DNA from 2 places in the Intestinimonas sp. MSJ-38 genome. Region 2 is predicted to be linked to the other one. Evidence: predicted binding sites of a transcription regulator. Region 2 holds the regulator's gene; the other holds the start of a gene.
What was found. Region 2 encodes HrcA, which represses chaperone genes, less so after heat shock. Its sites were predicted from a motif close to TGTTAGCACTCNNNNNNNNNGAGTGCTAACA; they were not measured.
Positions count from the first base shown of each region.

Region 1: a site for HrcA is predicted at 2,881-2,911, ahead of groES (co-chaperone GroES). Genes of this name have one in related genera too.

Region 1 is NZ_JAHLPO010000004.1:169,508-176,253, forward strand. Features, by position in the region: gene KQI26_RS04360 (4Fe-4S dicluster domain-containing protein) at 1-662, shown strand, start outside; gene KQI26_RS04365 (bifunctional 2-polyprenyl-6-hydroxyphenol methylase/3-demethylubiquinol 3-O-methyltransferase UbiG) at 722-1,453, opposite strand; gene eutH (ethanolamine utilization protein EutH) at 1,629-2,705, opposite strand; gene groES (co-chaperone GroES) at 2,950-3,222, shown strand; gene groL (chaperonin GroEL) at 3,241-4,863, shown strand; gene KQI26_RS04385 (zinc ribbon domain-containing protein) at 5,281-6,645, shown strand; gene KQI26_RS04390 (hypothetical protein) at 6,674-6,746, shown strand, end outside.
Region 2 is NZ_JAHLPO010000001.1:205,841-212,586, reverse strand. Features, by position in the region: gene dnaK (molecular chaperone DnaK) at 53-1,894, opposite strand; gene KQI26_RS01030 (nucleotide exchange factor GrpE) at 1,980-2,519, opposite strand; gene hrcA (heat-inducible transcriptional repressor HrcA) at 2,562-3,623, opposite strand; gene KQI26_RS01020 (DegV family protein) at 3,880-4,725, shown strand; gene KQI26_RS01015 (exodeoxyribonuclease III) at 4,902-5,654, shown strand; gene KQI26_RS01010 (amidohydrolase) at 5,684-6,746, shown strand, end outside.

The DNA.
Region 1 (6,746 bases), on a different contig from region 2:
ATCGCCCCGATGATCGGGCGGCCCAATACCATTTCGGTCCGGAGGACTTACTGGTGCTGGCCTGTCCGGTGTATGGCGGCCGGATGCCCGCTCTGTTGGAGGAGACCATGACCCATCTGGCGGGGGAGAACACCCCGGCGGTGGTTCTGGCGGTTTACGGCAACCGGGCCTATGAGGACGCTCTGCTGGAAGGGGTGGAGCGGCTGGAGAAGCAGGGCTTTGTACCCATTGCCGCAGGCGCCTTTGTGGCAGAGCACACCTACACCAGCGCCCTGGCCGGAGGCCGTCCCGATGAAAGCGACCTGGCTCTGGCCCGGCAGCTGGGAGAAAAGGCGGCAGAGAAATGGCAGAAAGGGAACAAAACCCTGGTGAAAGTGCCGGGGAACCATCCCTACAAAGAGCGGGGCGCCGGTGCTTCCCGCCATCCCAAGACCAAGGACAGCTGCACAGGCTGTGGTTTGTGTGCCTCCCTTTGTCCCATGGGGATTATCGATTCCCAGGACCCCAAAGTGGTGGGTGAGGGCTGTCTGGCCTGCTTTGCCTGTGTGAAGAACTGCCCGGTGGGCGCCAAGTTCTTTGAGGACGAGGGATTGGATAAGGCTAAGATGTGGCTGGAGGCCAATTTCCAGGAGCCCAAAACACCGGAACTGTTTGTGGATTAAAAAAGATAACAAAATCCCGGAACCTGATGGTTCCGGGATTTTGTATGCAAAGATAAGAATCAGTCTTTGATGGCGGACACAAGCAGCATCATAGGGCGGCGCATTTCATCCTTCATGCCCGGGATGTCCATCATTTCAGCAGGCGGTTGAGGTTCGATGATATGCTGCAAGGTAAGTCCATTTTGAAGTAAGGTGTTCAGATAGGTGGTCAAAGTCCGGTGGTATTTGACAACCGGCTCTCCCAAAAAGACGGCCTTGCGGGGGCCTTGATAGTAATAGTTATCCACAGGGAAGTGGAGAATTTCCCCCTTCTCATCATAGTACCAGTCCTGAGGGCCGGAAGAAGTGAAAACCGGATGCTCTACGGAAAAGACCAGCTGACCGCCTTTTTTCAGCCAACGGGCAATGTTTTCTGCCAATGGCCTGAAGTCTTTGACATAGTGGAAAGCCAGGGAGCTGAGGACGATGTCAAAGGTCTCAGGGGGAAACTGCAAATCTTCCATGGCCGCACACTGGTACTGGATCTGAGGCGCGGAGTTGATCTCCTGGGCCTTTTGGAGCATCCTGTGAGAGATGTCGGTACCCAGCACTGATGCGGCCTTGTGATCAGCGGCGTATTTGCAGTGCCAGCCGTAGCCGCATCCCAGGTCCAGAACGGTTTTTCCACAGAAATCCGGGAGAATTTTTTCAAGTTCTGACCATTCCCCTGCACCCTGCAAGCCCTTTTGAGAGCGGAGCATCTGGCTGTATTTCTGGAAAAAGATCTCGTTATCGTATTTGTTCTCTTTCATGTTTTGGTCCTCCCATGTAAATATTGTTCTGTGTTTTGTCTATTTACATGGGTTTATGCAATCTTTTGGGAGATGATACCACCGCACATATCCATTCATTCCCTTCCGGTGACAGAAACAGTATAGCACTGCTTTGTGGAAAAATCCATCTTGCGGAAAGGGGGAGAGGAAGGCATTATTCTTCCACTTCGGCGGGGGTGGTGAGAAGAGCGGCAACGATGGCGCACAGGCCGCCCACCAGTTTGGAGATCATATAAATGGCCACCACCCGGGAGGGCTCCAGGCTGGAGACAAAGGCCAGCTGTCCGCCAAATACAAAGGCGCCGCTTACCGAGAAGGCGGCGTTTACCGCCTTGCCCCGCTTGTCCATCCGGTCAAAGAGGGGCAGCATGGAAACACTGGTGGCCAGGCACAGCAGCAGTCCAACCACGGCCGGTTCGTTGATGCGCATCTTCCGGGCCAGCCAGTGCATGGGCGGGCTGAAACGGGTGAGGGCCAGATGGGAGAGCGCCATGGCCCCGCAGATGACGACGGTGACCTTGATGACCACTGCCAGTGCTTCGTTCACCAGATCCAGGGAAGCCACCTGCCAGGCGGGGATGAACAGCCCGGCCATCACTAAGGCAAACAGGGTGAAGCTGAGGATCTGCACGCCGCGGCCGATGCAGAGCAGGGCCTTGGTGGTGCCTTGGGGAAAACGGGACAGGGCCAGGCACAGAAGCAGGCAGATGAGCAGGATGGGGGCGGTGTTCCGCAGCAGAGTCAGCAGGGGCAGACGGAGAAGCAGGCCGCCCAGCACCACTCCGGTGGGCAGCGTGACGATGCCCAGCACAATGCCCCGCATCATAGCGGGGGTGTCTTCCTTTTTGATGGCCGACATGGCGATGGGCAGCACAAAGCTGATGGTGCAGCCCAGGCTGGAGGCCACGATCAGACCGGAAAACAGACCCAGGGCCGGGGTGGCTGCCATCTGCTTGGCGATGGAATAGCCGCCCAGGTCGGGAGCCAGCAGGCTGCCGATGAGCAGAGAAGGGTCAAAGGGCAGCAGTTTTTCCAGATGGGCAATGGCTCCGGCACTGTGCTGTACGGCGGTGATGCCTAGGGCATAGATGCCCACCAGGGACAAAGCCAGATTGCCCATGGCGGCAAGGCCGTGGTCGATTTCGGCTCCCAACCCCATTTTTCCCCCCGCCATTTTGTCCAGCAAACCCAGAAGTGCCAGAATCAGCATGATGGCAATGAAAATATTCATGGTTCTCCATTCCCCCAACCGGCGTTTTTCTTTTGCAAAGAGTTCCGCAGAGCATCTTATCATGGAAAGGGAAGGAAGACAAGATGGCATTTTTTCCTTCCACATCCATCCATTCACAAAAAATTTTAAAATGGGGGCTTGAAAAACTCCCGCAGGTGGCATATTATAATACTTGTGTTAGCACTCCGGTGTAATGAGTGCTAAACCATTTCTGAATGGATTATCATTGAGGAGGTCATCCCATATGAAACTGCAACCGCTGGCTGACCGTGTGGTCATTAAAATGGTAGAAGCGGAAGAAACAACAAAGAGCGGCATCATCCTGACCGGCTCCGCCAAGGAGAAGCCCCAGGTGGCCGAGGTCATCGCTGTCGGCCCTGGCGTCAAGGACAGCAAGATGCAGGTGAAGGTGGGCGATAAAGTCATCACCAGCAAGTTCTCCGGCACCGAAGTGAAGATCGAAGGCAGTGAGTACATCATTGTCAAGGAAAACGATATTCTCGCCATTGTTGAGTAATAGAGGAGGAAAACCATCATGTCCAAAGAAATCCTTTATGGTGAAGACGCCAGACGGGCCCTGGAGCGGGGCATCAATCAGCTGGCCAATACAGTGAAAGTGACCATGGGCCCCAAGGGCCGCAATGTGGTGCTGGACCGGAAGTACGGCACACCCCAGATCACCAATGACGGCGTGACCATCGCCCGTGAAGTGGAGCTGGACGACATCTTCGAGAACCAGGGCGCTCAGCTGGTGAAGGAAGTTGCCACAAAGACCAACGATGTGGCCGGCGACGGCACCACCACCGCCACCCTGCTGGCTCAGGCTTTTGTCCGTGAGGGCATGAAGAATGTGACCGCAGGCGCCAACCCTGTGGTTGTGAAGAAGGGCATCCAGAAGGCTGTGGATACCGCCATCGAAGCCATCCGCCTCAACTCCCAGGCTGTCAGCGGCACCGAGGACATCGCCCGCGTTGCCTCTGTTTCCTCCGGGGATGAGTCTATCGGCAAGCTGATCGCTGAGGCCATGGAGAAGGTCACCGCCGACGGCGTTATCACCGTGGAAGAGTCCAAGACAGCTGAGACTTACAGCGAAGTTGTGGAAGGCATGCAGTTTGACCGGGGCTACATCACCCCCTACATGGCCACCGACACCGAGAAGATGGAAGCGGTGCTGGACGATGCCTATCTGCTCATCACCGACAAGAAGATCAGCAACATCCAGGAGCTGCTGCCTCTGCTGGAGCAGGTGGTTCAGGCCGGCCGCAAGCTGCTGATCATCGCTGAGGATGTGGAGGGCGAGGCCCTGTCCACCCTGATCCTGAACAAACTGCGCGGCACCTTCAGCTGCGTGGCCGTCAAGGCTCCTGGCTTCGGCGACAGAAGAAAGGAAATGCTGAAGGATATCGCTACCCTCACCGGCGGCGAAGTGATCTCCGGCGAGCTGGGTCTGGATCTGAAGGATACCACCCTGGATCAGCTGGGCCATGCCGCCACTGTGCGGGTCACCAAGGAGAACACCATCATCGTGGGCGGCCTGGGCGATGCCGAAGCCATCAAGGCTCGTGTGGACATGATCCGCAACGAGCTGGAGAACACCACCTCCGACTTCGACCGTGAGAAGCTCCAGGAGCGCCTGGCCAAGCTGGCCGGCGGTGTTGCCATCATCAAGGTGGGCGCTGCTACCGAGACCGAAATGAAGGAAAAGAAGCTGCGCATCGAGGACGCCCTCAACGCCACTCGCGCCGCTGTGGAAGAAGGCATCGTAGCCGGCGGCGGCACTGCTTATGTCAACGCCATCCCCGCTGTGGCCAAGCTGGTCACCAAGGTGGAAGGAGACGAGAAGACCGGCGTGCGCATCGTCATGAAGACTCTGGAAGAGCCCATGAAGCAGATCGCTGTCAACGCTGGCGTGGACGGCTCCGTTGTCATTGAGAAGGTGAAGAATGCCAAGCGTGTGGGCTATGGCTTCGACGCTTACAACGAGGTCTATTGCGACATGATCAAGGCTGGTATCGTGGATCCCACCAAGGTCAACCGCTCTGCTCTCCAGAACGCTGCTTCCGTGGCCGCTCTGGTGCTGACCACCGAAGCCATCGTGGCCGAGAAGAAGGAGCCCGCTCCTGCGGCTCCCGCTGCTGGCGGCATGGATATGTACTAATCGGTCAGCGGCATAGGCTGAATAAAATTTGTATGTACGGAGATCCCGGACAGACCGTTTACGGTTTGCCCGGGATCTTTTTGCCTTATCAAATGGGAAGGAAAGGAAGCTTCTTTATGGAGGTTTTACTGGAAAGGATATGGAAATCACAGTGGAGCTGTGCTATACTGAAACCATCGAATTATTCATAATAAGTTTCCGAAAAATTTATATTCTGGCACAGCGGCGAGAAAATCTGCAACAAGGCGGAGGTTTGCTCGCAGGACGAAGTTTTCGGAAAACACCACTGCACCGTCCTTGTTTTGGGAATGGAGAGAGGCGGATGGGAGGAGATAGGCAAAGGCCATAGGCCGGTGGGGCGGAAATGACCGGATGAAAAGACCTTTTCAGAGAAAACAGTGAAAGAGAGGAAAAAATATGTTTTGTCCTAACTGCGGAAAGCAGCTTCCCGATGACTCCACATTCTGCGAGCATTGCGGTGTAAAGATCGAGCCGGAGCAGCCCGGTGCGGCTCCCAGCGCTCCTGTACAGAATCCGGTGCAGCCTTCGGCGCAGGCCCCGGTTCCCAGCGGACCGGTTCAGCCCAGCCCGTTGACCGAGTTTGTCAAGAAAAACAAGAAGATCCTGGGCATCGGCGCCGGTGTGCTGGTGCTCCTCATTGCGGTGGTGGTCTTTATCGCCACCCGCCCTCAGAAGGTGAAGCTGGGGGATTATGTCAGCGTGGAGTTTTCCGGCTACGACACCATGGGCAATGCCACCTATACTTTTGATACCGAGGCTTTCTGCAAGGAATATGCCGGAAAGATCGAGTACAAGACCCCGGCCCTGGGGGAGAACATGGACGATCAGTCCATCTGCCAGATGCTCCTGCAGGAATGTGTCAGCGGCAGCCTGAACAAAGACCGGGAGCTGACCAACGGGGATGAAGTCGTCTACGAATGGAAGTGTGACGACAAGGCCGCCTTGGAAAAATACGATGTGAAGCTGTCCTATGAGGACATCAAGTTCACCGTGGAAGGCCTGGAAGAAATCCGGGAAGTGGACCCCTTTGAGAATGTGAAGCTGGAATACACCGGCACCGCTCCCAATGGCCGGGTGAATGTGGTGTGCGAGTCCACCGAAGACTGGGCCCAGGCTCTGGAGTATTTTGCGGATCCCTCCCGGGATCTGGACAATGGGGATACCGTGACGGTGTCCATCGCCCAGGACGATGTGGGTGAAGAATGGGAAAAGATATTCCTGCAAAATTACGGTGTCAAGTTCACAGCCACCGAGAAGGAATACACGGTGGATGGTCTGGGTTCCTATCTCACCAAGCTGGAGCAGGTGGACAGCGCCACTTTGGAAGAGATGAAGTCCCGGGGCGCGGATGCCATCAAGGCCGAAGCCGCCCAGGACTGGGATGAGGCTATTTCCCTGGACAGCGCCGCCTATGTGGGTAACTATCTGCTGGTGGCCAAGGATCAGGAAACCAATTCCCGGAAGAATATGCTCTATCTGGTCTATCAGGTGCAGAGCACGGCCAGTTTCCCCGAGGAGGGCTATCAGGGCAGCGTCACCTTCTGTTACACCGTACGCTTTGACAACCTGATCGCCACGCCTGACGGCAAGGTTCAGGTGGAGCTGGGGGATTATGTGACCCAGAACGACCGTTTCCGCACCGAGTTCAACGGCCACAGCTATTACTTCCCCGGCTATGAAAATCTGGATGCGGCCTATCGTCAGTGTGTAACGGTGAATGTGGATCGGTATACATCCGAAACCAGCACCGCAGAGCAATAAGAGAGAAACGAGAAAGTGAGGGATTTCTATGGCATTTTGTAGGTATTGTGGACGGAAACTGGAGGATGGTGAGGTCTGCACCTGTCAGCAGGCCCAGCAGA
Region 2 (6,746 bases):
CCACCGTCAGGCGGCCGCCATTGCGGCCGCCCGACAGGCTATCATCCCTTGCTTATTTGTTGTTTTCGTCCTCGTCAACCACTTTGTAGTCGGCGTCATACACATTGCCGTCGGCATTGTTTGCATCAGACTGTGCCCCGGCCTGCTGGCCCTCCTGGGGAGCGGCGTCCTTATACAGCTTTTCGGCGATGGAATAGAACCGCTTGGTCAGCTCTTCGGTCTCCTGCTTGATGGTTTCCACATTCTCGCCCTTCAGAGCTTCCTTCACCTTTTCCATCTGCTCTTCGATGGGCTTCTTCTCTTCGTCGGTCACCTTGTCGCCCAGGTCCTTCAGACTCTTTTCGGTGGAATAGACCAGGTTCTCCGCGTTGTTGCGGATGTCGATCTCTTCGTGACGCTTCTTGTCCTGCTCGGCAAACTGCTCGGCTTCCTTCACAGCCTTGTCGATGTCTTCCTTGGACAGGTTGGTGGAAGAAGTGATGGTGATCTTCTGCTCCTTGCCGGTGCCCAGATCCTTGGCGGACACATTGACGATGCCGTTGGCGTCGATGTCAAAGGTCACTTCGATCTGAGGCACGCCCCGGGGAGCGGCAGGGATGCCGTCCAGATGGAACCGGCCCAGAGTTTTATTGTCTGCGGCCATCTCCCGTTCGCCCTGGAGCACATGGACCTCAACTGAGGTCTGGCCGTCGGCGGCGGTGGAGAAGACCTGCTTCTTTGTGATAGGAATGGTGGTGTTGCGCTCGATGATCCGGGTGCACACGCCGCCCAGGGTTTCGATGCCCAGGGACAGGGGGGTGACATCCAGCAGCAGCAGGTCCTTGACCTCGCCGCCCAGCACGCCGCCCTGGATGGCAGCGCCCATAGCCACACATTCATCGGGGTTGATGCCCTTGAAGGGGTCCTTGCCGGTGATGCTCTTGACGGCATCCTGCACGGCGGGGATACGGGTGGAGCCGCCCACCAGCAGCACCTTAGCCAGATCATTGGCGCTCAGGCCGGCGTCGGACATGGCCTGCTTCACGGGGCCCGTGGTGGCTTCCACCAGATCGGCGGTCAGCTCATTGAACTTGGCCCGGGACAGGGTCATGTCCAGATGCTTGGAGCCGGTGGCATCGGCGGTGATATAGGGCAGGTTGATGTTGGCATTGAGCATGCCGCTCAGCTCGATCTTGGCCTTTTCGGCAGCTTCCTTCAAGCGCTGCATAGCCATCCGGTCGCCGGACAGGTCCACGCCCTGCTCCTTCTTGAACTCGGAGACGATCCAGTCGATGATCCGCTGGTCGAAGTCGTCGCCGCCCAGACGGTTGTTGCCGGCGGTGGCCAGCACTTCCACGGTGCCGTCGCCGATGTTCAGGATGGACACATCGAAGGTGCCGCCGCCCAGGTCATACACCATGACCTTCTGCTCGGTTTCCTTGTCCACGCCATAGGCCAGGGCCGCAGCGGTGGGCTCGTTGATGATACGCAGCACTTCCAGACCGGCGATCTTGCCGGCGTCCTTTGTAGCCTGGCGCTGGCTGTCGGTGAAGTAGGCCGGTACGGTGATGACCGCCTGGGTCACAGGGGAGCCCAGATAGCTTTCGGCGTCGGCCTTCAGCTTCTGGAGGATCATAGCGGAAATCTCCTGGGGAGAATAATCCTTGCCGTCGATATGGACTTTGTGATCGGAGCCCATCTCACGCTTGATGGAGATGATGGTGCGGTCGGGGTTGGTGACGGCCTGGCGCTTGGCCACCTGGCCTACCATGCGCTCGCCGGTTTTGGAAAATGCAACAACGGACGGAGTGGTCCGGGCGCCTTCGGCGTTGGGGATCACATTGGGTTCGCCGCCTTCGATGACGGACACACAAGAGTTGGTTGTACCAAGGTCGATACCGATGATTTTAGACATAGTGTATTCCTCCAAACTATATGAGTTTATTTTGACTTTGTTATGAAAAAGGCAGTGCCTTTTTGACATATTGAAAAGGGGCTTTTTAATTGGCCACCTGCACCATGGCGTGGCGGATGACCTTTTCTCCCATGATGTAGCCTTTGCGCATCACCAGGGAAACGGTGTTTTCCGGCAGACCCTCCTGCTCGATGTGCATGACGGCGTCGTGGAAGCGGGGATCAAAGGGCTGGTCCTGGGCGGCAATCTCGGTGACACCCATCTTTTCCAAGGCCTCTTTGAACTGTTTGGCGATCAGCTCCACGCCCTTCTGGTATTCTTCGTCGGCGCATTTCTGTTCCAGTGCCCGGTCCAGATTGTCCAGAACCGGCAGAAGTTTTTCCACCGTCATGGCTTGAGCATCGGAAAAGACGCTGTCCCGCTCCTTCTGGGAACGCTTGCGGTAATTATCATATTCCGCCAGCACCCTAATATATTTGTCGTTCAGCTGCTGATACTGCTCCTTCCAGTCCTCTTTGGGTTGGGCACATTCTGCCTCCGGGGCCTGCTGACATTCCGGACAGGAGCACTCTTCCTGTTCAGCTTCTGTCTGCTGTGTTTCCTTTTCTTTTTCCATGTTGTCCATGCTGTTCCGCCTATCTGCCCTTATGGGCTCGTTGTTTGCTGTTTATTGGTCTTTTTTATCCGGCCCGGTCTGTTCCAGAGGGAAACGGATGGGCATCAGTCCTCCCAGCGTCCGGCTGAGAAGCAGCAGCCGGGAGGCGATTTTGCTGTAATCCATGCGGGTGGGGCCGATGACCCCGATGATGCCGCTTACATCCTCCCCCAGATCGTAGGAGGTAAAGACGAAGCTGGCATCCTCCATGGGCCCCTGGCCGTTTTCCGGCCCGATGCGGATGTTGAGCATCTGGGGTTTATAATCCCGGGCCAGGCCGAATACCTTTTCCTTGTCACCCAAAAGCTCCAGCAAGGGCTGAGCCTTCTGGGCATCGTAATATTCCGGATTGCCCAGCAGCCGGGAGACGCCTTTGACCACCATGTCACAGGAATCGGAAGGCTGCTCGATCTGCCATACAAATTCCGCTGCCTGGGCGATGAGCTGATAAAGGGGGGAACCAGACAGCACCGACTGCCCCAGCTCCTCCAGCCGCAAAGAACCGCCCTCTTTTGCTAAAACCAGGTTTGCGGCCCGGCAGAAGGCGTCGATCTCCTCCGGCTCCAACGCCTGGGAAAGATGCACCACCTTATTGTTCACCGCCGGGGGCACTGTCACCGCCACCAAAGCGTAGTCGCTTTCGGCGATGGGGATGAGCTCCAGGCGCTTGACCTGGCGGCGATTGTGGCGGGAAGAAAGGGAAACGGTGGGTTGGCCGGTGAGCTCAGAAAGAATGGCCGAAGCCTCTTCCATGGTGTCGTCCAGCTCCTGGATCTTGCTTTCCAGCGCACTTCGCATTTGCTCGATTTCCCGGGCTGTGGTGCGGCAGCGGTTCATCAGCTCATCCACATACAGCCGGTAGCCCAGAGGAGAGGGCACCCGCCCGGCGGAGGTGTGGGGCTTTTCGATGTAGCCCATTTCCTCCAGCTCGCTCATCTCGTTGCGGATGGTGGCCGACGAAACCGAGCCCTTGGCCTCGGCGGCCAGCAGCTTGCTGCCCACCGGCTCTGCGGTTTCGATATAGTTTTCAATGATCGCTTTGAGGATCTTCCTCTTGCGCTCCGACAGGTCCATCCAAAACACCGCCTTTTCTGATTGCCTTACGGTGTGTTAGCACTCTTCATCCTCGAGTGCTAATTCAATCCTATCACAAACTTTCAAAATGTCAAGGACTGAAAATCAAGTTCACAAATTCGTTTCAAATGAGGGGAGGATTTTAAATTTTTTCACAGAGCATCCGGGACATCTTGTATTTATAACTAGATTCGTGTATACTCAAATAACAAACAAGCGGAATTTTATCAATCCTTTTTTGCAGGAGGCGTTTCCCATGAAATACAAAATCATCTCCGACAGTTCTTCCGATGTGACCCAGGCCTTTTTCGCTGGGGAGACCGCTTTTGAATATGGAGTGGTCCCCATGTCCATCAACGGCCCCGGCGGTTTGTCTTATCTGGATCTGGACCCCACCCCGGCCCGGTATTTCGTGGAAAAACCCCGGGAGATCAAGGGTCAGTGGAGCTCTTCCTGTCCCTCCCCGGCTGCCTATCTCAAGGAGATGCAGGGCGCCGAAGAGATCTTCGTGGTCACCATTTCCTCCCGGCTCAGCGCTTCCTATTCCACCGCCTGCATGGCAGCCGACATGGCCCGGGCGGAAAATCCCGATGTGAAGATCCATGTGGTGGATTCCAAAAGCGCTTCTTCCGGCATGGCCCTGATGGTGTTCAAGCTGGCCGAATTGTGCCGGGAGGGCCTGCCTTTTGAGGAGATCGTGGAAAAGATCGAGGAATTCCGCAAGGGCCACACCCTCTATTTCCTCATCGGTTCGCTGGAGACCCTGGTCAGCGCCGGGCGGATGAACCGGGTGGTGGGGATGATGGCCACCATGCTCAACATCCATCCTCTTTGCGGCGAGGACGGCGACGGCAACATCAAGGTCTATCAGAAGGTGCGGGGCATGACCCAGGCCCTCAACCGGATGGTGGAGATGGTGGGCGAACGGGGCGAGACCATGGGACGGCATCTGGTGATCAGCCAGTGCAACAACCCGGAAGACGCCGAAATGCTGAGCAAGGCCTGCCAGCGCCGGTATCAGTTTGCCAAGATCAGCGTGCTGGAAATGCGGGGCCTGGCCTCCTTCTATGCAGGAGACCGGGGCTTGATTCTGGCCTATTAAAAAGAATATTCCAGCCCGGCAAAATTTTGCCGGGCTTTTCTTTTGCTCACTCATAAAAATTTTGTCCAAATATTTCTGTGAACATTCTTTGAATTCCAGAAAATCCTTCTCGTTCCTGTGCTATAATAAGAAAACCGAGAGGAGCGGCTTTGCCGCCGGGAAAGGAGAAAAAGCCTATGCGCCTGATCTCATGGAATGTCAACGGCCTGCGGGCCTGCTTGGGAAAAGGATTTTTGGACTATTTTAAGGAAAGCAAGGCCGATATCTTCTGCATCCAGGAGACCAAGATGCAGAAAGAACAGGCAGAAGTGGACACCCCCGGCTATTTTCAATATTGGAACAGCGCCGAAAAGAAGGGCTATTCCGGCACGGCGGTCTTTACCAAAGAAGAACCCCTGGATGTAACTTACGGCCTGGGGCTGCCGGAGCATGACACCGAGGGCCGGGTCATCACCTGCCGGTTTCCGGAGTTTTTCCTGGTGAATGTGTATACCCCCAACTCCCAGCGGGGGCTGACGCGCCTTCCCTACCGGATGGAATGGGAAGATGCCTTCCGGGACTATCTGCTCCGTCTCAAAGAGCAGCAGCCGGTGGTGGTATGCGGGGACATGAATGTGGCCCACAAGGAGATCGATTTGAAAAATCCTCGCACCAATGTGAAAAACGCCGGTTTCACCCCGGAGGAGCGGCAGAAGATGACTGAGCTTCTGGAAAGCGGATTTGTGGATTCCTTCCGTTTCCTCCACCCCGATGTCGTGGGCGCCTATTCCTGGTGGAGTTACATGTTCAACGCCCGGCAGAACAACGCCGGATGGCGTATTGACTATTTTCTCACATCGGAAGAGCTGAAAGACCGGATTGAAACAGCGGAGATCCATTCCCAGGTGCTGGGCAGTGACCATTGCCCGGTGCTTTTGGAGCTGGCCTAGGGCTTTTCCCAGCAAAGGAGTGAACGAAATTGAAGGATATTCTTTATTATGGCGGCCCTATCCTTACCATGGCCGAGCCTCTTTACGCCGAAGCTCTCCTGGTGCGCCGCAGCAAGATCGTGTTCTGCGGAGACCTCAAAACGGCGGAGAGCATGGCCGAAGAGGGGGCAGAGCGGGTGGATCTCAAGGGGCGGACGCTGATGCCGGCCTTTATCGATGCCCACAGCCATCTGTCCCATGTGGCCGATGCCATGAACTATGCCAATCTTTCCGGTTGCCAGAGCGTGGAAGAGATTGGAGAGCGGCTGCACCAGTGGGCAGAGGAAAACAATCTGGAAGCGGGAAAGTGGATCATCGGCTCGGGCTATGATCACAACGATCTGCCCGGCGGCTGCCATCCCACCGCAAAGCAGCTGGATGCCCTGGTGGGGGATCACCCGGTGCTCATCACCCATTCTTCGGGGCACATGGGGGTGGCCAACGCCTTAGGCCTGCGGGAGCTGTCCATCAGCTGCAATGCCTCCGATCCTCCGGGAGGGCGCATTGGCCGGGACGAAGAGGGCAACCTCACCGGCTATCTGGAGGAAAACGCCCTGATCCAGCGCACCCGGCAGATCCCCAAGCCCACCCAACAGCAACGGCTGGACAATCTGAAAAAGGCCCAGCAGGTCTATCTTCGCAACGGTATCACCACCTGTCAGGACGGCAAAGTGGGCCAGGCCGATTTTGAGTTTTTGGCCAATGCCGCCAAAAGCGGTCTGCTGGAAATGGATGTGGTGGCCTATGCCGATCTGAAAAACAACGAGGAACTGCTGGATCAATACGCCCAGTACCGCACTTATCAGCGGAATCTGCGGCTGGGAGGCTACAAGATCTTTTTGGACGGATCGCCTCAAGGCCGCACCGCCTGGATGACGAAGCCCTATTTGGGAGGCAAGGAAGGCTATAAGGGCTATTCCATCTATACCGATCAGGCGGTGGAGGAATTCTGTGCCACGGCCCTTCGCCGGGGGGTGCAGCTTCTGGCCCATTGCAATGGCGACGCAGCATCCCAGCAGTTTATCGACGCCTATGAAAAAGCCCTGGGCGCCT